2 regions of the Streptomyces sp. NPDC006923 genome follow, and region 2 is predicted to be linked to the other one. Evidence: riboswitches for the same ligand, from Rfam matches in the RefSeq annotation. Region 2 holds a riboswitch; the other holds the start of a gene.

Region 1 (11,413 bases), on a different contig from region 2:
GGCCTCTGGGAGTCGGGCGCGGAAGCGATCGCCATCAACGACCAGCGGCTGACGTCACTGTCCGCGATCCGGGCGGCGGGCGACGCCATACTGGTCGACAACAGGCCGCTGGTGCCGCCGTACACGCTGCTCGCGGTAGGGGACGGGAAAAAGCTGAGCACCACATTCCAGGACAGTGCCGATGGCCAGTACCTGCACTCGCTGCGGGAGAACTTCGACATCCGCACCAGCATCTCCGACCAGGAAGAGGTGCGTCTGCCTGCCGCGCCGAGCCTGATAGTACGTACAGCAGAGCCGATGACCTCCGACGCCGGGAAGGGCAACGGGCAGGGCACGGCTGACACCGGGAAGGGCACATCGTGATCGCCGTACTGGGCCTCGTCGTGGGAGTCGTGGTCGGACTGTTGGTCCGGCCCGAGGTACCGGCGGTGGTCGAGCCCTATCTCCCGATCGCCGTCGTGGCCGCCCTCGACGCGGTCTTCGGTGGCCTGCGGGCCATGCTCGACGGCATCTTCGTGGACAAGGTGTTCGTCGTCTCCTTCCTGTCCAATGTCGTGGTGGCCGCGCTCATCGTCTTTCTGGGCGACAAGCTCGGGGTGGGCGCCCAGTTGTCCACCGGCGTGGTCGTTGTCTTCGGTATCCGGATCTTCTCCAACGCTGCCGCGATCCGCCGGCACGTGTTCCGGGCGTGAGGCGTATGAGCAGCACAGAGACCCCCAGGGACGAGGACCGTGCGGATACGCCGCAAGCCGGGCCGGAACAGCTCACGGGCCGCCAGCGGTTGATCGCGGGGCTGTGGCCGCCGCGGGTGACCCGGGCTCAACTCGTCGTCGCCGTCCTGCTGTTCGTACTCGGACTCGGACTCGCCATTCAGGTCAGGTCGAACAACGACGACAGCGCGCTGCGTGGCGCCCGCCAGGAGGACCTGGTGCGGATCCTCGACGAACTCGACGACCGCACCCAGCGGCTGGAGGACGAGAAGCAGCGCCTGGACGCCCAGCGCACCGAGCTGGAGACCAGCTCGGACCAGGCCGAGGAGGCCCGCAGGCAGACGCTGGAGAAGGAGCAGCAGCTCGGTGTCCTGGCCGGCACCGTGGCCGTACAGGGGCCCGGTATCACCCTGACCGTCAGCGATCCGAGCGGCACGGTCGAGCCGGACATGCTGCTGGACGCGATTCAGGAGCTGCGGGCTGCGGGCGCCGAGGCGATCCAGGTCGATGGCGTACGGGTGATCGCGGATACTTACTTCTCGGGAACGGGAGGTGACGTCCAGGTGGACGGCAAGGCGGTCGCCGCACCGTACAGTTTCAAGGTCATCGGCAAGCCGCAGGATCTTGAACCGGCTCTCAACATTCCCGGCGGCGTGGTGCAGACGCTGGAGAAGGAGCAGGCCACCGCCACGGTGACGCGGGCTGAGAAGATCACCGTGGATGCCTTGCGACCGGCGCAGCGGCCTGACTACGCTCGGTCGTCATCGCAGTGAGACGACAGAGCATGGCAGTTGCGGGACGCGGGCATGAGGTTGCGGGGGGTCGGCGCACGAACAGCGTGGTGTGTGGTGGAAACTGTCCGGTGGATACGGACGTTGTCAAGATGTCCGGGTCGGCAGGTGTGTTCATTCAGGGTTCGTCCTGCCCCACGGGCGGGTCTGTTTCGGTCAAGGGGAATCGCCCGTGAAGTTGTTTGCGAAGTTGTTCGGCAGGAGCGCACGCGAGGAGGGCGGCTCCGCCCGTCATCGTGCCTCGCGGCATGGCCAGAACGAGGAGCCGAGCGGCGAGCGTCCGCTCTTCCGCGATCAGGTGGCTGGTCAGAGCGGTGGAGCTCCGGAGGGCAGGGGCGCGTCGTCTGTTGACCCTGCCGGTCCCGGCCGCATAGGTTTTGGGGAGACATCAGCCTCAAGTACGGGTGGAGGGTTTTCCTCGGATCCGTACGCATCCGATGCCCCCAGGGGGCAGTCGCGGCAGGAGGACCCCACCATGGCGGGCTTGCCGGTGTGTACGAGGTGTGGGCACCGCAACGCGGAGGCCAGTCGGTTCTGCTCCAACTGTGGGGCACCGCTGCGGCCCGGGGTGCCCCCGGAGCGTGCGTCGGAGACGACCTCGACGATCTCCATCTCCGGTCTTGAGGCGTACGACTCCGAGGTGACCGGCCAGACGGCGCTTCCGTCGCTGTCGCCGGAGGCACAGGCGGCCGTCGACGCGCTGCCGATGGGTTCCGCGCTCCTGGTGGTGCGCCGCGGTCCGAATTCGGGCAGCCGCTTCCTGCTGGACAGCGAGCTGACCACGGCCGGCCGTCATCCGCAGAGCGACATCTTCCTGGACGACGTGACCGTGTCCCGCCGCCATGTGGAGTTCCGCAGGGGCGCGGACGGTCACTTCACCGTCTCGGACGTGGGCAGCCTCAACGGCACCTACGTCAACCGTGAGCGGATCGATTCGGTCCCTCTGTCGAACGGCGACGAGGTCCAGATCGGAAAGTACCGGCTGGTCTTCTACGGGAGCCAGCGGGGCGTGTGACCCCTCAGGGAAGGTCCATGCTGCGAACACCGTCGGGCGGTGCCGGTCACGGCACCGCCCCCGCGGGTGGCCCGCTGGTGAGCATCGGCGCGGTGCTGTCCCACCTGCGGGAGGAGTTTCCCGAGGTCACCATCTCCAAGATCCGGTTTCTGGAGGCGGAGGGCCTGGTCGAGCCGTGCAGGACGCCGTCCGGCTATCGCAAGTTCAGCCCCGGGGACGTCGAGCGGCTGGCGCAGGTGCTGCGGATGCAGCGTGATCACTATCTCCCGCTGAAGGTCATCAGGGAGCAGTTCGAGGCCCTCGGCCGCGGCGAGGGCCCGCCGCCGCCCGGTGCCCAGCGGGAGCGTGCGGACGGCACCTGGGACACGGGGAGCGAGGTCCCCACCGCGGCACGGGTCGGCCGGGAGGAGCTGCTGGCCGCCGCCGAGGTCGGCGAGAGCCGGCTCGACGAGTGGGAGTCGTACGGCCTCATCGTCCCGTTGCCGGACGGCGGGTATGACGCGGAGTCCGTCACCGTCGCCAAGCTGGTCGCGGATCTGGGGAAATTCGGACTGGAGCCGAGGCATCTCAGGATCATGAAGGCGGCCGCCGAGCGTGAGGCCGGGCTGGTCGAACAGGTGGTGGCGCCGCTGCGCCGGCACCGTAATCCGCAGACCAGGGCCCATGCGGAGGCGACCACGAAGGAGCTGGCCGCGCTCTCCGTACGGCTGCACGCGGCACTGGTGCGGACGGCTCTCGGGGTCCGGCAGCACTGACGCCGGGGAGTCCGACTACCCAAACCGGCCGGGCACGTCCTAGGGTTACTGTGTGAACGAGCTCGACGTTGTGGGTGTCCGGGTGGAAATGCCCTCCAATCAACCGATCGTGCTCCTGCGTGAAGTGGGAGGCGACCGCTACCTCCCCATCTGGATCGGACCGGGGGAGGCCACCGCCATTGCCTTCGCCCAGCAGGGCATGGCCCCGGCGCGGCCATTGACCCATGACCTCTTCAAGGACGTCCTTGAGGCGGTGGGCCAGGAGCTCACCGAGGTCCGGATCACGGACCTGCGTGAAGGGGTCTTCTACGCGGAGCTGGTCTTCGCCAGTGGGGTCGAGGTGAGCGCCAGGCCGTCCGACGCCATAGCGCTCGCCCTGCGCACGGGCACGCCGATCTATGGCAGTGACGGGGTTCTGGACGATGCGGGCATCGCCATCCCGGACGAGCAGGAGGACGAGGTGGAGAAGTTCCGCGAGTTCCTCGACCAGATCTCTCCGGAGGACTTCGGGACCAATAGTCAGTGAGCGGCCGGTGAGCGCTGGACCGGGTTTCGCCAGCGCATTCGAGCAGCCTTTCCCCGAAATGGGACACGGGAAACCACACTCAGGGTGATTATCACTCGGCGTGGCGAGTGTGGCGATCGTTGACGCGCCCCTGGTGACTGCCTACCTTCGACAGGGCAGTTCAAGGACGGAGGGTCGGCGTGAGAAGCAGCGGCGACGGTACGGCGGCAGGCGGGCCGTATCCGCTTCACGGCAGTGCGGCCGACCCCGGTGTCGAGACCGTGGGATACCGGGGCCCGACCGCCTGTGCGGCGGCGGGCATCACATACCGCCAGTTGGACTACTGGGCCCGTACGGGGCTGGTGGAGCCGAGTGTGCGTCCGGCATACGGATCGGGCACCCAGCGGCTCTACAGTTTCCGCGATGTGGTCGTACTCAAGATCGTGAAGCGGTTCCTGGACACCGGGGTCGCTCTGCAGAACATCCGGGCGGCGGTCCAGCATCTTCGGGCCGGCGGTTTCCGGGACCTTGAGCGGGTGACGCTCATGAGTGACGGCGCGACGGTCTACGAGTGCTCCTCACCGGACGAGGTCGTGAGCCTGCTCCAGGGCGGCCAGGGGGTCTTCGGCATCGCGGTGGGTGTGGTGTGGCGGGATGTGCAGGCGGCGCTGTCCCAGCTCCATGGGGAGAGGATCGACACCGGCGAGACGCTCGTCGGCAACAATCCGGCGGACGAACTGGCCCGGCGGCGCCGCGACCGCGCGGTCTGAGCTCCTCCCGGCGCTGCGGGGCCGCCGTGCCCGCGACCGATTGTCAGTGGCGTGAGGCAGCATCGGTGGGGTGAGATCCGCGCCGACCATCCTGCATCTGGACATGGATGCCTTCTTCGCAGCGGCGGAGCAGGCGGCGAAGCCGAGTCTGCGCGGAAAGCCGGTGGTGGTCGGTGGCCTGGGCCCCCGCGGGGTGGTGTCGACCGCGTCGTACGAGGCGAGACGGTTCGGGGTGCACTCGGCGATGCCGATGGCGCAGGCGAGACGCCTCGCGCCGAACGCCGCTTATCTGGTGCCGCGTTTCAGCGTCTACCGCGCCATCAGCGAGCAGGTGATGGAGCTGCTGGCCAGGCTCTCCCCGCTGGTGGAGCCGCTCAGCCTGGACGAGGCCTTCGTGGATCTGGAGGCAGGCGGTTCTGCCGACGACACGGCCTCGGCGCGGGCGGCGGGGGAGCGGCTGCGCCGGGACATCAGAGCGGTGACGGGGCTCACCGGCTCGGTGGGGCTGGCGGGCTCCAAGATGCTGGCGAAGATCGGCTCGGAGCAGGCGAAGCCCGACGGGCTGGTCCTCATCGAACCGGGCACGGAGCGCGAGTTGCTCGGGCCCATGCCCGTGAGGACGCTGCCCGGCGTGGGGCCGGCGACCGGTGAACATCTGAGACGGGCGGGGATGACCACGGTCGCCGAGCTGGCCGAAGCCGGTGAGGACGAACTCGTACGGCTGCTGGGGAGGGCGCACGGAGCTTCGCTGTACCGGATGGCGCGCGGATACGACGACCGGCCCGTGGTCTCCGAGCGCGACGCCAAGTCGGTGTCGGTCGAGGACACCTTCGATGTCGATCTGCATGACCGGGTGCGGGTGCGGACGGAGGTCGACCGGCTCGCCGACCGCTGTGTGGAGCGGCTGCGGGCGGCCGGACGCTCGGGCAGGACCGTCGTCCTCAAGGTGCGGCGGTACGACTTCTCGACGCTGACCCGTTCGGAGACGCTCCGCGGGCCCACGGACGATCCTGGAGTGGTGCGGGAGGCCGCGGGGCGGCTGCTGGAGGCGGTGGACACCACGGGCGGGGTGCGGCTGCTGGGCGTGGGCGTGACCGGCCTCGCGGACTTCACACAGGAGGATCTCTTCGCCCAGGCGGCGGCCCATGAGGCGGCCGCTCATGAGGCGGCCGCTCGTCAGGCGGCCGGCGACGGCGTGCCCGAACACGACCGGGCGCCGGAGCCGGAGAGCGGCCCGGAGCCCGCCCCTGAGGCCGCGACCGGGGCCGTGGTGGTGGCCGGGACGCCCGCCGAGCGGCGCTTCCCGGCCGGACACGATGTGCGGCACAACGTGTTCGGGGCGGGCTGGGTGCAGGGCAGCGGGCTGCGAAGGGTCACCGTCCGGTTCGAGGAGCCGGGGTCGGCGCCGGGGCGGGTGCGGACGTTCTGGGTCGACGACCCCGATCTGGAGCTGTCGGAGCCGCTGCCGCTGGTGCCCGCGCCGCCGGATCAGTCGTCCTGGCCGGCCAGCCGTCCGAAGTCGCGTTCCCCGTCGTGGTCGGACCGGGACGCGGGCCGCTCCGGCGGCTCGGGTTCGGGAAGGGCCAGTCCGTAGTGGTGGTAAAGCTGGAGCTCCTGCTCGGGGGAGAGGTGGCGGCCGACGCCGAAGTCCGGGGCGTCCTTGATGAGGGCGCGTTCGAAGGGGACGTGGAGCGCGTCGTCGGCGAGAGTGCTGGGGGCGAGGGGGACGAAGGCGTCGCGGCTGAAGAGGCCGGTGCGGACGGCCGCCCATTCAGGGGCTCCGGTGGCGTCGTCCAGGTACACCTCGTCCACCGTCCCGAGCTTGTGGCCGTCACGGTCGAACGCCTTGCGGCCGATCAGGCTGCGCGGATCGATGTCGGTCTCCACGGTCCCTCCAACTGGTCGCAACTGAACGTAAATAATACAAAAGTGCAGATTGGTGGCATCGGCCACTCGAAAACAGTGCCCCGGAGCACGCTGGTAGGCTGGCTGGCGGCTGCTGACCCCGTGCGGGAGAGTCTTCCGGTGAGATCATCGGAGGACGCCGAAGGAGCAAATCCTCCCCGGAATCTCTCAGGCCCCTGTACCGCACGGACGAGGTCACTCTGGAAAGCAGGGCGGGCGTCGGACAACATCCGCTCTCACCGACGGTGAAAGCCGGGCCGCCTCCGGGCGGGCCGGTGAAGCTCTCAGGTCGAGATGACAGAGGGGGAGGCCGTCCGGGCACCCGCACCGCCGCCGGTGCCCTCGCAGGTCGTGTCAGACCAGGAGGCCTCCGCATGACCCCCAACCGCATTCCGCTCTCACAGCTCGAACGGGGCACCCCCTTCGAGCAGCGCCACATCGGGCCCGACGCCGCGGCGCAGGCGAAGATGCTCGCGCAGGTCGGCTACGGCTCGCTCGACGAGCTGACCGCCGCCGCGGTGCCCGACGTGATCAAGAGCGCGGAGGCGCTGAGGCTTCCCGCCGCCCGTACCGAGGTGGAGGTCGAGGCCGAGCTGCGCACGCTCGGCGACCGCAACCAGGTGCTCGTGCCGATGATCGGTCTCGGTTACTACGGCACCTTCACTCCGCCGGTGATCCTCCGCAATGTCATGGAGAACCCAGCCTGGTACACCGCGTACACGCCGTACCAGCCGGAGATCTCCCAGGGCCGGCTGGAGGCGCTGCTCAACTTCCAGACGGTCGTGGCGGACCTGACCGGTCTGCCGACCTCGGGCGCCTCCCTCCTGGACGAGGGCACCGCCGCGGCGGAGGCGATGGCGCTGGCCCGCCGGGTCGGCAAGGTCAAGGACGGCGTCTTCCTGGTCGACGCCGACGCCCTGCCGCAGACCATCGCCGTGATCAGGACCCGCGCCGAGCCGACCGGCGTCGAGGTGGTCGTCGCGGACCTGAGCGAGGGCATCCCCGCCGAGACGGCCGAACGCGGAGTCTTCGGCGTGCTGATCCAGTATCCGGGCGCGTCGGGGGCGGTGCGGGACATCAGGCCCGTCATCGAGCAGGCCCACGAGATCGGCGCCATTGTCACCGTCGCCGCCGACCTGCTCGCGCTGACCCTCCTCACCTCGCCCGGTGAGCTGGGCGCGGACATCGCGGTCGGCACCTCACAGCGCTTCGGCGTGCCGATGGGCTTCGGCGGACCGCACGCCGGGTTCATGGCCGTCCGTGAGAAGTTCGCGCGCAGCCTGCCGGGCCGGCTTGTCGGAGTCTCCGTGGACGCCGACGGCAACAAGGCGTACCGGCTGGCGCTGCAGACCCGTGAACAGCACATCCGCCGTGAGAAGGCCACCAGCAACATCTGCACCGCTCAGGTGCTGCTCGCCGTGATGGCGGGCATGTACGCCGTCTACCACGGCCCCGACGGGCTGCGGAGCATCGCGCGGCGCACCCATCGCTATGCGACGCTGCTCGCCGAGGGGCTGCGCGCCGGCGGCGCCGAGGTCGTGCACGACACGTACTTCGACACGCTGACCGTCCGGGTGCCGGGCCGGGCCGCCGATGTGGTCGCCGCCGCCCGCGAGAACGGCATCAACCTCCACCGGGTGGACGCCGACCATGTCTCCGTCGCCTGCGACGAGACCACCGGACGCGTTCAGCTCACCACCGTGTGGCACACCTTCGGGATCGAGGGTGACATCGAGGCGCTGGACGCGGTCACGGACGATTCCCTGCCCAAGGGCTTCCTGCGTACCGACGAGTACCTGACGCATCCCGTCTTCCACCAGCACCGTTCCGAGACCGCGATGCTGCGCTACCTGCGCCGGCTCGCCGACCGCGACTACGCGCTGGACCGCGGCATGATCCCGCTGGGCTCCTGCACCATGAAGCTGAACGCGACCACCGAGATGGAGCCGGTCACCTGGCCCGAGTTCGGCGCGCTGCACCCGTTCGCCCCGGCCGAGCAGGCACAGGGCTATTTGACGCTCATCAGGGAGCTGGAGGAGCGGCTGGCCGAGGTCACCGGCTATGACGCGGTCTCCCTCCAGCCCAACGCCGGTTCGCAGGGCGAGCTGGCCGGTCTGCTGGCCGTACGGGCGTACCACCGGGCCAACGGCGACACGGATCGTACCGTCTGTCTCATCCCGTCCTCCGCGCACGGCACGAACGCCGCGAGCGCGGTCATGGCCGGGATGAAGGTCGTCGTGGTGAAGACGCGTGAGGACGGCGACGTCGATGTCGAGGACCTGCACGCCAAGATCGAGCAGTACGGGGACGAACTCGCCGTGCTGATGGTCACCTACCCGTCCACCCACGGTGTGTTCGAGGAGCACATCAGTGACATCTGCGCGGCGGTGCACGACGCGGGCGGCCAGGTGTACGTGGACGGCGCCAACCTCAACGCGCTGGTCGGGCTGGCCAAGCCCGGCAAGTTCGGCTCGGACGTGTCCCATCTGAATCTGCACAAGACGTTCTGCATCCCGCACGGCGGCGGTGGCCCGGGTGTGGGTCCCGTCGGCGTCCGGGCCCACCTGGCCCCGTATCTGCCCAACCACCCGCTCCAGCCCGCGGCGGGCCCCGAGACGGGCGTCGGACCGGTCTCGGCGGCTCCCTGGGGCTCGGCCGGGATCCTGCCGATCGCGTGGGCGTACGTACGCCTGATGGGTGGCGAGGGTCTCAAGCGCGCGACGCAGGTCGCCGTGCTCGCGGCCAACTACATCGCCAAGCGCCTCGAACCGCACTACCCGGTGCTGTACACCGGTCCCAACGGACTCGTGGCCCATGAGTGCATCGTGGACCTGCGGCCGCTGTCCAAGGCCACCGGCGTCAGCGTCGACGACATCGCCAAGAGGCTGATCGACTACGGCTTCCACGCGCCGACGATGTCGTTCCCGGTCGCGGGCACGCTGATGATCGAGCCCACCGAGAGCGAGGATCTGCACGAGATCGATCGTTTTTGCGCGGCGATGATCGCGATTCGCGCGGAGATCGAGCGGGTGGCGTCGGGCGAGTGGCCCGCGGACGACAACCCGCTGCGCAACGCCCCGCACACGGCCGCCGCGCTGGGCGGGGAGTGGGAGCACGCGTACACCCGCGCCGAGGCGGCCTTCCCGGCCGGTGTCTCGGCCGCCGACAAGTACTGGCCGCCGGTCCGCCGGATCGACGGTGCGTTCGGCGACCGCAATCTGGTCTGCTCCTGCCCGCCGCTGGACGCGTACGACCACTGAGCAGGGACGCCTCGGCAGGGGCGTCGGAAGGGCTGCCCTGCGGGGCGGCCGCATGTCGGGGCCGGTGCGCGGGATCGTCCGCGGGCCGGCCCCAGCCGGAAGGACGGCGGCGGGGCCGCCGGACGGCATCAGGCCGCCGTCACCACCTGCTCGGTCCGCAGCGGCCGGTGCGGAGCGATGATCTGTCCGTCCGGCAGCAGTTCACCCGTGTCCTCGAAGACCAGGACGCCATTGCACAGCAGACTCCAGCCCTGCTCGGGGTGGTGTGCCGTCAGTCGGGCGGCGTCGCGGTCGGCGGAGTCGGCTGAAGGACAGGCTGGCTGGTGCTGGCACATGGGTGAGTTCTTTCGCTGTGTCGTGGCGAGTGTCCTGCGGCTCGGTGTGGTCATGGCCGCCCCCCGTATCTGTTTGGTCCAGTCCTAGTGTTGCCCTAGAGACGGTAATCCGCAGGTATTTCGCGGCAGCGCTTCCCTATGCTCAATGACGTGTCACCCGGCCGGACGGTTCGGCTCAACTTCACTGTCTTTTCGGGTGGTTCGGGGGGGCCGGTCCGGGCTAGTCCGGATGGGCAGTCCTGTGCCCCGCGGCCTGGGGCGGATGCCAGAGGTCGCGGGGCACAGGACTGCCGCCCCCATGAGGCCGGCCGGCCGAAGGCGATTCAGGCGGGGGTGCGCAGGAGCGGCGCCGGGGTGAGCCGCAGCCCGATCACCGGCAGCAGCTCGGCGACGCGATGCGGGCGGTGCGCCGCGATGCCCGGCGGGGCGGGGGCCAGGGGCACCAGGACGTCGGAGGCCGTGGGCGAACCGGTGGAGGCGTCCGCCTCCGTGTCCGTGTGCAGCCAGAGCGTGAGCATGTACAGCTCGGGCACCGAGAGCAGCCGGGGCTGATAGGCGGTGCCCAGGCTCTCCGCCTGGCGTACGGCGCGTTCGGTGGCGGTGACGTAGGGGCCCTCGAAGAAGCGCGAGAAGGCCCAGCCGTCCGGGGTGAGCATGGTGTCGGCTGCGGCCACGGCGTGGTCGCCGGCGCGGATCAGGAAACGCCAGCCGACCAGTCTGGTCCGCGGGACGCGGCCCTCCGGCGTGGCCGTCCGGCCGGCCGGGGTGACCTGGTCGAGTACATGGACGGGAAGCGGGAGCTCGGGGCTCAGCGGTCCCTGGACGGACTGCAGAGCGGGCGTGTGGGCGTCGCGGACGGCCGTGGGGGAACCGAGTGCCGCGAGAACGCTGCGCAGGGCGGGCGCGGGGGCCGGGGAGACATGCAGCGGCATGGTGGGTTGCCTCTCACTCAGGAGACAGGGTGACGCGTGAGGTGGAGCATGGGCGTGTGCGGACGTCGCTGTCGGCATATGCGGGGTCGGAGGTAGGCGTCAGGGCTGTGCGGCCGGACGCGGGCTCTCTGCCTTGTACCGCAGTTTATACGACACGTGTTCACATCATGTTTCTTCTAGCGTTCATGGATATTGCGGGCAAGTCACTATCAGGTCCTTCTCCCGCGAAATTTCCGTCGATAAACAGTGAACGCAGGCGCCTGGCCTGCGTCGATTCGTCCGACGGGGTCGGCCGAAACTCGTTGGCTTTTTCAACGACGGTCATATGCCCGTAACGGAACATCGCCGCGTCATGCCAAAGGAATGTGCCGCACGACCGCTGCCGGCACTCTACCGGGCGTCAGACGTCCGTGGGACGTTACGGATCACTCTGTG
Region 2 (11,413 bases):
GCCGAGTCCCGTCATCCCGACCGGGCCCTGGACCCCGTCGGCCTGATCCTCGGAACGGTGACCATCGGCCTGCTCACCTTTGCCGTGATCGAGAGCGGCGGCGCCGGCTACACCGACGCCCGCGTCGTCGGGGCCTTCGCCGGCTTCCTGGTCGCCCTCGGGATGTTCCTGTGGTTCGAGGCACGGCACCACGATCCGATGCTGGACCTGCGGCTCTTCCGGTCCGCCTCCTTCAGCGCCGTGATGGCGGTGGCCGCCGGCGTGATGTTCGCCTTCACCGGTGTGGCGCTGCTCCTGGTGCTGTACTTCGAGAAGGTGCGGGCCCTGTCCGCGCTCGACACGGGATGGCGCCTGCTGCCGCTCTTCGTGAGCTATATCGCCGTCAGCTCGGTGGCGGGACGGATCGTGCGCCGCACGGGGTTCAGGACCACCCTCACGGGGGGACTGCTCATCGCCGGCGCCGGCGTCCTTCTCCTGCTGATCGAGGGCCCCGACAGCAGCTACCACGCGATATGGCCGGGCATGACCGTCCTCGGCCTGGGCTCAGGACTGCTCATCGCACCCAGCACCGCCGCCGCGATGATCAGCGTGCCGCACACGCAGACGGGCATGGCCAGCGGCGCCGTCAATATGTTCCGCCAACTCGGCAGCGTCCTCGGCACCAGCATCCTGGGCACCATCCTGACGACCCGCATGGACACCAACCTCGCCGACCGGCTCCGGGACGCGCGGGTACCCGGGCCGGTCGCCGACACGGTCCGCGAGGCCGCCTCGGACGGGACCCCGGCGGGCACGCTGCCCCCGGACCTCGCCGCCCGGGTGACAAAGGCGGTCGCGCACGCCTTCACCGACGCCCAGCACACCGGATTCCTCGTCGCCGCCCTCCTGCTGTTCGCCACGGCCGTGCCCACGGTGCTGTTCGTACGGAAACGGCAGGCCGCCGCGCCCCCGGCCCCGGGCGGCGGCGCGGTCCCGCCCGCCGGAACCGCTCCGGCGGCCCGCCACTCCCGGCACTGACGACCCCGGCAATGACGACCCCGGCACTGACGCGAAAGCCGACTGCGGGCACCCCTCAGGTGGACCCAGGGGACCGATTCAATACGTCCAGTGGTGGGCGAGCGGTGTATCAGGCGTTGATCACATACCGCGAACCCGCAGGCCAAGAGCCCCTTCCATGGGGACTTCCCAGGGACTTTTCAGGGACTTCCACGTCTGTCCCAGGGAGGTCTCAGGGACTTTCCACCGTGTGGGCAGGGGAGGCCCCGACAGCGCCAAAAGGCACGAACACGCTGGTCAGGGCCCACATCCTCAGCACTCGATGATGTTCACCGCGAGGCCGCCGCGCGCCGTCTCCTTGTACTTCACGGACATGTCGGCGCCGGTCTCCTTCATGGTCTTGATGACCTTGTCCAGGGAGACCTTGTGGCTGCCGTCGCCGCGCAGCGCCATCTTCGCCGCCGTGACCGCCTTCACCGCCGCCATGCCGTTGCGCTCGATGCACGGGATCTGCACCAGGCCGCCGACCGGGTCGCAGGTCAGGCCGAGGTTGTGCTCCATGCCGATCTCGGCGGCGTTCTCCACCTGTTCCGCGCTGCCGCCGAGCACCTCGGCGAGCGCGCCCGCCGCCATCGAGCAGGCCGAACCGACCTCGCCCTGGCAGCCGACCTCGGCGCCGGAGATGGAGGCGTTCTCCTTGAAGAGCATGCCGATCGCGCCCGCCGCGAGGAGGAAGCGGACCACGTTTTCCGCCTTCTCCTCGTCGGTGGCCCCGCCCGCCGCGAAGTTCATGTAGTAGTGCAGCACGGCCGGGATGATGCCGGCGGCGCCGTTGGTGGGGGCGGTGACAACACGGCCACCCGCGGCGTTCTCCTCGTTCACGGCCATGGCGTAGAGCGTGATCCACTCCATGGCGTGGCCCCGCGGGTCGCCCTCCGCGCGGAGCTGGCGCGCCGAGTGGGCCGCGCGGCGGCGGACCTTGAGGCCCCCGGGCAGGATGCCCTCGCGGGCCATGCCGCGCGAGACGCACGCCTGCATCACCCGCCAGATCTCCAGCAGGCCGGCCCGGATCTCCTCCTCCGTGCGCCAGGCCCTCTCGTTCTCCATCATCAGCGCGGAGATCGACAGGCCCGTCTCCCGTGACAGGCGCAGCAGCTCGTCACCGGTGCGGAAGGGATGGGTGAGCACCGTGTCGTCGAGCTTGATCCGGTCCTCGCCCACCGCGTCCTCGTCCACCACAAAACCGCCGCCGACCGAGTAGTACGTCTTCTCCAGGAGCAGCCCGCCGTCGGCGCCGTACGCGGAGACCGTCATGCCGTTGGCGTGGTACGGCAGGGCCTTGCGGCGGTGCAGGACCAGATCCTCACCGGCGTCGAAGGCGATCTCGTGCGTCCCGAGCAGATTGAGCCGGCCGCGGGCGCGGATACGTTCCGCCTGTTCGTCGGCGCTCTCCACGTCGACCGTGCGCGGGGAGTTGCCCTCCAGGCCGAGGAGGACGGCCTTCGGGGTGCCGTGGCCGTGGCCGGTCGCGCCGAGCGAGCCGTACAGCTCGGCCCGTACCGACGCGGTGTGGACGAGCAGGCCCTCGTTCTTGAGGCGGCGGGCGAACATCCGGGCCGCGCGCATCGGGCCGACGGTGTGTGAGCTGGACGGGCCGATGCCGATCGAGAACAGGTCGAAGACCGAGATGGCCACGGGGGTACTCCTCTGACGGGTAGACGCCGTTGTCTGCCGGGGTGGCGCAGAAACCGCACGTACACAGATACGTTTCCGCGGGGTACGCGGACACGGGGCACACGGATACACGGATGGACGAATACGCGAACAACGCGAGCAATGCGAGATACATGGTGCGGGGCACCGCGCGTACACGGTCGGGTGTGCGCGCGGTGCCCCGTGGGTCGTGCCGTGCCCCTCGGAGGGGCCGTTCTTCTCGAAAAGGCCGTTTCCCTTGAAAGGCCCCGCGAGGGCCAATCGCTCCGGAATCCTCAGAGACCAGGGTAGAGCGGGTGCTTCTCGGCCAGTACGGAGACCCGGCCTGCCAGCTCGGCGCGGTCGAACGACGGCTTGAGCGCCGCCGCGATGATCTCCGCGACCTCGCTGAAGTCCTCCGCGCCGAAGCCGCGGGTGGCGAGCGCCGGGGTGCCGATCCGCAGACCCGAGGTGACCATCGGGGGCCGCGGGTCGTTCGGGACGGCGTTGCGGTTGACCGTGATGCCGATCTCGTGAAGGCGGTCCTCGGCCTGCTGACCGTCCAGCTCGGAGTGGCGCAGGTCGACCAGGACCAGGTGGACGTCCGTACCACCGGAGAGGACGGAGACGCCCACCTCGGCGACGTCCGGCCGCACCAGGCGCTCGGCGAGGATACGGGCGCCCTCCAGGGTGCGCTGCTGGCGCTCCTTGAACTCCTCCGTGGCCGCGACCTTGAAGGCGACCGCCTTGCCGGCGATGACATGCTCCAGCGGGCCGCCCTGCTGGCCGGGGAAGACCGCGGAGTTGATCTTCTTCGCCAGCTCCTGCGTGGAGAGGATCACTCCGCCGCGCGGGCCGCCGAGGGTCTTGTGCGTGGTCGTGGTGACGACATGCGCGTGCGGCACCGGGTTGGGGTGCAGGCCCGCGGCGACCAGACCGGCGAAGTGCGCCATGTCGACCATGAGGTACGCGCCGACCTCGTCCGCGATCCGGCGGAAGGCCGCGAAGTCGAGCCGGCGGGGATACGCCGACCAGCCGGCCACGATCAGCTTGGGCCTGGACTCCTTGGCGAGCCGCTCGACCTCGGCCATGTCGACCTGGCCGGTCCCCTCGTCGACGTGGTAGGCGACGACGTTGTAGAGCTTGCCGGAGAAGTTGATCTTCATACCGTGGGTCAGGTGCCCGCCGTGGGCGAGGTTCAGACCCATGATGGTGTCGCCGGGAGAGAGCAGCGCGAACATCGCGGCCGCGTTCGCCTGTGCGCCCGAGTGCGGCTGTACGTTCGCGTGCTCGGCCCCGAAGAGCGCCTTGACACGGTCGATGGCGATCTGCTCGACGACATCGACGTGCTCGCAGCCGCCGTAGTAGCGGCGGCCCGGGTAGCCCTCCGCGTACTTGTTGGTCAGTACGGAGCCCTGGGCCTCCATGACCGCGACCGGAGCGAAGTTCTCCGAGGCGATCATTTCGAGGGTGGACTGCTGACGGTGGAGTTCGGCGTCGACAGCGGCGGCGACGTCCGGGTCGAGCTCATGGAGCGAGGTGTTCAGAAGCGACTTCGAAGACATCACAGTCCCTGGGGTCTCAGTTGCCGTGGGCACGTCGGTGCCCGCAAGCACGTCAGTTGCCGGAGAACTCTGTGTACTCGTCGGCGGAGAGCAGGTCCTTCGGCTCCTCCGCGACGCGCACCTTGAACAGCCAGCCGCCCTCGAACGGGGCGGAGTTCACCAGCGAGGGCTCGTCCACGACGTCCTGGTTCGTCTCGACGACCTCACCGGTCACCGGGGCGTACAGATCGCTGACCGACTTGGTCGACTCCAGCTCGCCGCAGGTCTCGCCCGCGGTCACTGTGTCACCCACCTCCGGAAGCTGGACATACACGACATCGCCGAGGGCGTTGGCCGCGTGCTCCGTGATACCGACCGTCGACACGCCGTCCTCGGCGGCCGTCAGCCACTCGTGCTCCTTGCTGTAACGAAGCTGCTGGGGGTTGCTCATGAGGTGAATTCTCCTGTACGCGGGGGAGTGCTGAGGAACGGATGTCTTACGGACCGAGACGGCCCCGGGCGTACCCGGGACCGGCGGGTCACTTCTGACGCTTGTAGAAGGGCAGTGCGACGACCTCGTACGGCTCGTGCGAGCCGCGGATGTCCACTCCCACACCGGCCGTGCCGGGCTCGGCGTGCGAGGCGTCGACGTACGCCATGGCGATCGGCCTGCCCAGGGTCGGGGAGGGGGCGCCGGAGGTGATCTCGCCGATGGTCACTCCGCCGGCGACGACCTGGTAGCCGGCGCGCGGGACCCGGCGGCCCTCGGCGACCAGGCCGACCAGCTTGCGCGGCGGGGCGGACGCGGCGCGCTCGGCGGCGGCCTCCAGCGCCGGGCGGCCGACGAAGTCGCCGTCGTTCGACGTCTTCTCGAACTTGACCACCCGGCCCAGGCCCGCGTCGAACGGGGTCAGGCCGGTGGTCAGCTCGTTCCCGTACAGCGGCATGCCCGCCTCAAGACGGAGGGTGTCGCGGCAGGACAGCCCGCAGGGCACCAGACCGACGCCCTCGCCGGCCTCGGTCAGCGCCTGCCACAGCCGCTCCGCGTACCGGGGCTCGACGAAGAGTTCGAAACCGTCCTCGCCGGTGTAGCCCGTACGGGCGATCAGGGCGGGCACACCGGCCACGGTGCCGGGCAGGCCCGCGTAGTACTTGAGCTCGTCCAGCGGGGCGTCGGTCAGCGACTTCAGGATGCCCGGGGACTCCGGGCCCTGGACCGCGAGCAGCGCGTACGCGTCGCGGTCGTCGCGCACCCCGGCGTCGAAACCGGCCGCGCGGGCGGTCAGCGCGTCCAGCACGGTCTGGGCGTTGGAGGCGTTGGCGACGACCAGGTACTCGTCCTCGCCGAGGCGGTAGACGATCAGGTCGTCCAGGATCCCGCCGTCCTCCTGGCAGATCATCGTGTAGCGGGCGCGGCCCACCGCGACAGCGCCGATATTGCCGACCAGCGCGTAGTCGAGGAACCGGGCCGCCTCAGGACCCGAGACGGTGATCTCGCCCATGTGGGAGAGGTCGAAGAGGCCGGCCCTGGTGCGGACGGCGTTGTGCTCGTCGCGCTCACTGCCGTACCGCAGCGGCATGTCCCAGCCCGCGAAGTCGGTCATGGTCGCGCCCAGGGCGCGGTGTACGGCGTCGAGCGCCGTACGGCGCGGGCTGCCGGGGGTGCTGCTCGGCGGGACATGGCTCATCGGTGTGGCTCCCAGGGCATGACGGGCGAGGACGGTCCTCCCCATCTGTCATCGGAACCTGAGAGGTTCACCACGACCGCGCGTACGGACGGTCGTGACTTGCACCTTGGGTGGGGCCGCAGCACTGCGGCCCGCTTTTCAGATCTGCCTCATCCACGCGGTACGGGGCCTGAGAGATTCAAGGGAGGAACTTGCTCCTTCGGCGCCCGGCGCACACGGTGACCGGGACTCTCCCGCGTGGATTCAAACGGCCGGTATGCAGTTGGCGGGCACATCATCGCACGCGTCGGCGCCGAGGGCGCGATGGAGCCCGTGGACCGGGCGGGACTTCCGGACCGCCCCGGCGGCGCGCCCGGCCCCTGACGCGCCGGGCGCCATGAAAAGCTTGTACGGCATTACCATTTCTTTACACTTCATGGGGAAGGGACATGTGCCAGGGTGACTGAGCTGACAGGGGGACGGCGATGAGGTCGCACGGGGTCGGCACGTATGCGGCGACGGCGGGGGTGCCCGCCCGGCGGGAGGCCCGGGAGGCGATGACGCGGCCCGCGCCGCTGGTCCGGGACCTGCGGGCGCGAGACGGCCGGGGGCCGACGGGCCTCGCCTTCGCCGCCGGAGACATAGTGGTCGTCTCGGGGCTGCCGGGCAGCGGCAAGTCGACACTGATCCGGCGGGCCGCCGCGGGCGGCGGAATCGATTCGCAGGACGCCAGGGACCGCTGGGAGCGACGGCTTCCCGGGCGGCTGCCCTACGCCGTCTACCGCCCGCTCGTCCGAATCGCGCACTACGCGGGGCTGCGCCGCGCGCTGCGCTCCGGCGAGAGCGTCGTCGTCCATGACTGCGGTACGCAGACCTGGGTGCGGCGCTGGCTGGCCCGGGAGGCCCGCAGGCGCGGCCGGCGGCTCCATCTCGTCCTGCTGGACGTCGCACCCGAGGTCGCGCGCGCGGGCCAGCGGGAACGCGGCCGCGGTGTCTCCGGTTACGCGTTCGCCCGGCACCGCCGCGCGGTGGGCGGTCTGATCGCCGCGGCCGAGACGGGACGCCTCCCGCGCGGTTGCGCCTCCGCCGTCCTGCTCGACAGGCAAGCGGCGGGAGCGCTGGGCAGCATCGCGTTCCCGGCGCCGCGCGGAGAGTGAGCGGCGGCCCGGCGCCCCGGCCCCGGCTCTGCGCCCGCCTGGCCCGCACGGGGCCCGTCCCGCGGCGTTAGGGTCAGCGGCAGCAACGTGGGCGGAGGGAAGACCGTGAATACAGCATGGCCGGGCAATGAGCTCGAAGAGGTGCTCAGCGCCTCGCTCGGGAGCGACGCGGCGGGCGGGCGGCTGGTCGAGGTGCTCGGCAGAAGCCAGATCTGGGTGCCGCTGCCCAACGGCGGCGGGCCCGAAAGCCCCCATCTCGATCTGCCGACGATCGAGCTCGAAGGCGCCCCGTACGTCCCGGTGTACAGCTCCGAACAGCAGTACCTCCAGTGCGTCGGCGCCCATATGTCCTTCACCGTCGCACCGGCCCGCGACTTCGCCCGGGGGCTGCCGCCGGGGCTCGGTATCGCCGTCAATCCGGGCGGCGCGGTCGGCGCGCCGCTGCCGCCGCTCGCCGTGGCCGAGCTGTGCCGGACGGGCCGCAGCCCGCTCGACGGCCCCGCGTCCGGCGGACGCGTACGGCTCTTCGAGCCGGACTGGCAGGAGGATCCGGTTGATTTCCTCACCGCCGCCGCGGCCGAGTTCGAGGCGGCCGGTGTGGTGCTGTCCGCCCGCCGCGCGCTCGCCAGCGTCGAGGGCGAGTCCCCGGTGCTGTTCATAGGCGTCCAGCTCTCCTCCTGGGAGGCGGCCGAGCGCAATGTCCCGATGGACGCGCTGGGCCGGGCGCTGGGCCGGGTCCAGGTCGGCTGGCCGGTCAATCTCGTCCTGCTGGACGTGGCCCAGGACCCGGTCGGCGACTGGCTGCTGGCGAAGGTGCGTCCCTTCTATCAGCGCGGGTACGTCTGAGCCCGGCCGGAACGGGCAGGTGCCGTTCGTCGGCGCGGTGGACACGGCGCCGGTATAGCGCCGGACATATCAGTCGTCAAGTCTGTGTCAGCACCGCCGCCTAAGCTGGTTTGATGGTCGGCGCGGCCGGTGCGGCCGTGGCGGGGATCCCGGCGGCCGTCGCCGGACGCGGTGTCCCCGGGGCCGCCGCACCGCCCGGCCGGACCCGGCACGAAGGACGGCCGGCGCCGCCGGGACCTCGGGGGAGCTGGCCGAATGGTGGATCGAAGAGGGGCGGGACCCAGAGTGAGCGCGTCAGGCACCGCTGCGACCGGGCAGGTCGAGCACATGCTGAGCCAGGTGACGCCGGGGCGCTACGACGCGTACGAGGCGCTCCTGCACGCTCTCGCCGAGGACAGCGTCTGGATGCTGCTCTGGCACGGCCGGGCCGGTTCGCCCGAGGCCCAGTACGGCAACATGGAGATCGACGGACTGGGCTACGCGCCCTGCGTCACCTCCGCCCAGGAGCTCGCCGTCAGCGGCTGGAACCGCGCGCACGAGGTGGTCACGGGCCGTGACATCGCCCGCGCCCTCTACCCCGACCGCTGGGGGATCTGGCTCAATCCGCACGCTCCCGGCGGCGGCGTCGGCATCCCCTGGCTCGATCTGCGCCGGATCGCCACCGGCCTCGACCGGATGCCGGCCGGCCCGCTGCGGCTCTCGGACCCGGCCATCGAGCTTCCGCAGTTCTACGCCCAGCTCACCCAGAACGCGCACCGCACCCCCGTGGTGCGCTCGCTGCGCCGCGCCTGGGTGCAGCCGGCGCTCGGCGCCCCGTATCTCGCGATCGGTCTCGACCTCTACGACACGAGCCCGGCCGCCGTGGACTCCGTACGCGCGATGATGCGGCAGTCGGTCGCCGCCGTCCCGGACGGGCTGCCCGTCTCCACGGTCGCGATGTCCGACGAGTACGACCCCGTGACCATGTGGCTGCGTGTCAACTCCCGTCCGTTCTACGACCGCGAGGCGCACGCCGCCCCGGAGTCGCCCACCGGCTACGGCTACCCGCCGCCCGCCCAGCGCCCGTACTGAACACCGGACGTACACACGCGGAACACGTGTCGTACGGCCGCCGGTGCGTGAGGACGCCCGGTCGACCGCCGGAAACATCCGCTTATGTCCCACTTGTCCGTGATGCGGCCCTCCGGCCCCCGGTCGCTGTTACCGGCGGGCACCCCGTGTCGTGTCGGGGGAGTAAACCGCGCACTCCGGGCGGATCACTCCGCCGAACGCTTCCATACGTCCCCAATTCCCTGGTTTATAGGGTCCTTTGGGGGACATGCCCGACCTATTGGATGTGTGGCGGGGTCGGTCCGCTGAGGAGGTCACGGTGTTCGGATAACGGAAACCCTATAAACGCATCACGGTTGAGCAACCATTCCCCTGCGGGGCTGGCGGGTGATCGCAAAGTCCCTGAAGACTCCACGGAGCAAGTGGTTTAAGTCGTGTGCGATGCGCTTTACAGAAGCGGTTCCCGCCACCGGCAAGCCACGAGTACCAACGATCTGAACGTGCCGCTACTGCGGCGGTCATGAGCCGACCACCGTCGGCCAAGAGAGGTCTCCAGCACACATGACGGCACCTATCGAGACCACCGGGCCGGCGGCGAACGCGCAGCCCGAGGCCGTGCTGAAGGGCGTCGAGTCCAAGCAGATCGAAGGCCGCTCGCTCGGACGAATCGCCTGGACCCGCTTCAAGCGGGACAAGGTGGCGGTCGCCGGTGGTGTCATCGTCGTGCTGCTCATCCTGATCGCGGCCCTGTCCCGCCCGATCCAGTCGCTGCTCGGCCTCGACCCGAACGCCTTCAACCAGGACCTCATCGACCCCAACACCACCCTGCCCAAGGGCGGGTTCGGCGGAATGAGCTGGGACCACCCGCTGGGCGTGGAGCCCAAGTTCGGCCGCGACATCTTCGCGCGGATCATCGAGGGTTCCTGGGTCTCCCTGGTGGTGGCCTTCGGCGCCACCGTGCTCTCCAACGCCATCGGCGCCGTCCTCGGCGTTGTCGCGGGCTACTACGGGGGCCGGGTCGACACGGTCATCAGCCGGATGATGGACACCTTCCTGGCCTTCCCGCTGCTGCTCTTCGCGATCGCCATCTCGGCCACCCTCCAGGGCGGTGCCTTCGGCCTTTCGGGCCTGCCGCTCCACATCTCCGTACTGATCTTCGTGATCGGCTTCTTCAACTGGCCGTACATGGGCCGGATCGTCCGCGGTCAGACGCTGGCGCTGAGGGAGCGGGAGTTCGTGGACGCGTCGCGCGGGATGGGTGCGCGCGGTCCGTACATCCTCTTCAAGGAACTGCTCCCGAACCTCGTCGGGCCGATCATCGTCTACTCGACGCTGCTCATCCCGACCAACATCATCTTCGAGGCGTCGCTCAGCTTCCTCGGCGTGGGGATCCAGCCGCCGCAGGCTTCCTGGGGCGGCATGCTCAACCAGGCAGTCGACTTCTACCAGGTCGACCCCCAGTACATGGTCGTACCGGGCCTCGCCATCTTCGTCACCGTGCTGGCGTTCAACCTGCTCGGTGACGGCCTGAGGGATGCGCTCGACCCGCGCAGCCACTGACGTCTGCCGGACCGAGCCTTTGTCCGATTTTCAATTACGAAGGGGTAACCGACCATCATGCGAAGGTCAGCCGTGACCGCACTCGTGGTCATCAGCAGCGCGAGCCTCCTGCTCGCAGGCTGCAGTAAGGCCGAGGACAAGGGCGGTGACGGTAACGGCGGAGCCAAATCCGCCGGAGCCAACGCCGCCACCAAGGAGGTGACCAACGTCTCCGACAAGAAGGGGGGCACGGTCACCTACGCGATGGCCGACGTGCCGGACTCCTTCGACCCCGGCAACACGTACTACGCGTACATGTACAACTTCAGCCGGCTGTACGCCCGCCCGCTGATGACCTTCAACCCGGCTCCCGGCGCGAAGGGCAACGAGCTCGTCCCTGACCTCGCCGAGTCCAAGGGCACGCCCAGCGACGACGGCAAGACCTGGACGTACAAGCTCCGCGCGGGCGTCAAGTACGACGACGGCACCGCCGTCACCTCGAAGGACGTCAAGTACGCCGTCGAGCGCTCCAACTTCGCCCGTGACGTGCTGTCCCTCGGTCCGAACTACTTCCAGCAGCTCCTGGAGGACAAGGACAAGTACAAGGGCCCGTACAAGGACAAGAGCGACAAGGGCCTGGCGTCCATCGAGACGCCGGACGACCAGACCGTCGTCTTCCACCTGAACAAGTCCTTCGCGGACTTCGACTACCTGGTCAGCGCCCCGCAGACCGCTCCGGTGCCGAAGGCCAAGGACACGGGCGCGGACTACGTCAAGACCATCGCGTCCACCGGTTCCTACAAGTTCCAGAGCTACGAGGACGGCAAGCAGGTCGTCCTCGTCAAGAACCCGAACTGGGACGCGAAGACGGACCCGCTGCGCAAGCAGTACGCGGACAAGATCGTCGTCAACCTGAAGGTCG

What was found. Region 2 has a riboswitch for glycine ahead of gcvT (glycine cleavage system aminomethyltransferase GcvT). Riboswitches for the same ligand answer to the same signal wherever they lie in the genome.
Region 1: another riboswitch for glycine. It lies ahead of gcvP (aminomethyl-transferring glycine dehydrogenase); the one in region 2 lies ahead of gcvT (glycine cleavage system aminomethyltransferase GcvT).

The regions. Positions count from the first base shown of each region.
Region 1 is NZ_JBEYIF010000020.1:112,881-124,293, reverse strand. Features, by position in the region: gene ABZ707_RS29645 (DUF881 domain-containing protein) at 1-363, shown strand, start outside; gene ABZ707_RS29640 (small basic family protein) at 360-692, shown strand; gene ABZ707_RS29635 (DUF881 domain-containing protein) at 698-1,483, shown strand; gene ABZ707_RS29630 (FHA domain-containing protein) at 1,554-2,516, shown strand; gene ABZ707_RS29625 (MerR family transcriptional regulator) at 2,534-3,271, shown strand; gene ABZ707_RS29620 (bifunctional nuclease family protein) at 3,324-3,797, shown strand; gene ABZ707_RS29615 (MerR family transcriptional regulator) at 4,058-4,546, shown strand; gene ABZ707_RS29610 (DNA polymerase IV) at 4,617-6,140, shown strand; gene ABZ707_RS29605 (PRC-barrel domain-containing protein) at 6,035-6,433, opposite strand; glycine riboswitch at 6,547-6,645, shown strand; gene gcvP (aminomethyl-transferring glycine dehydrogenase) at 6,826-9,711, shown strand; gene ABZ707_RS29595 (DUF5999 family protein) at 9,840-10,046, opposite strand; gene ABZ707_RS29590 (hypothetical protein) at 10,370-10,978, opposite strand.
Region 2 is NZ_JBEYIF010000006.1:483,723-495,135, forward strand. Features, by position in the region: gene ABZ707_RS15525 (MFS transporter) at 1-1,017, shown strand, start outside; gene ABZ707_RS15530 (L-serine ammonia-lyase) at 1,309-2,691, opposite strand; gene glyA (serine hydroxymethyltransferase) at 2,985-4,253, opposite strand; gene gcvH (glycine cleavage system protein GcvH) at 4,306-4,683, opposite strand; gene gcvT (glycine cleavage system aminomethyltransferase GcvT) at 4,772-5,920, opposite strand; glycine riboswitch at 6,069-6,166, opposite strand; gene ABZ707_RS15550 (AAA family ATPase) at 6,385-7,056, shown strand; gene ABZ707_RS15555 (enhanced serine sensitivity protein SseB) at 7,162-7,902, shown strand; gene ABZ707_RS15560 (enhanced serine sensitivity protein SseB C-terminal domain-containing protein) at 8,188-8,973, shown strand; gene ABZ707_RS15565 (ABC transporter permease) at 9,514-10,512, shown strand; gene ABZ707_RS15570 (ABC transporter substrate-binding protein) at 10,570-11,413, shown strand, end outside.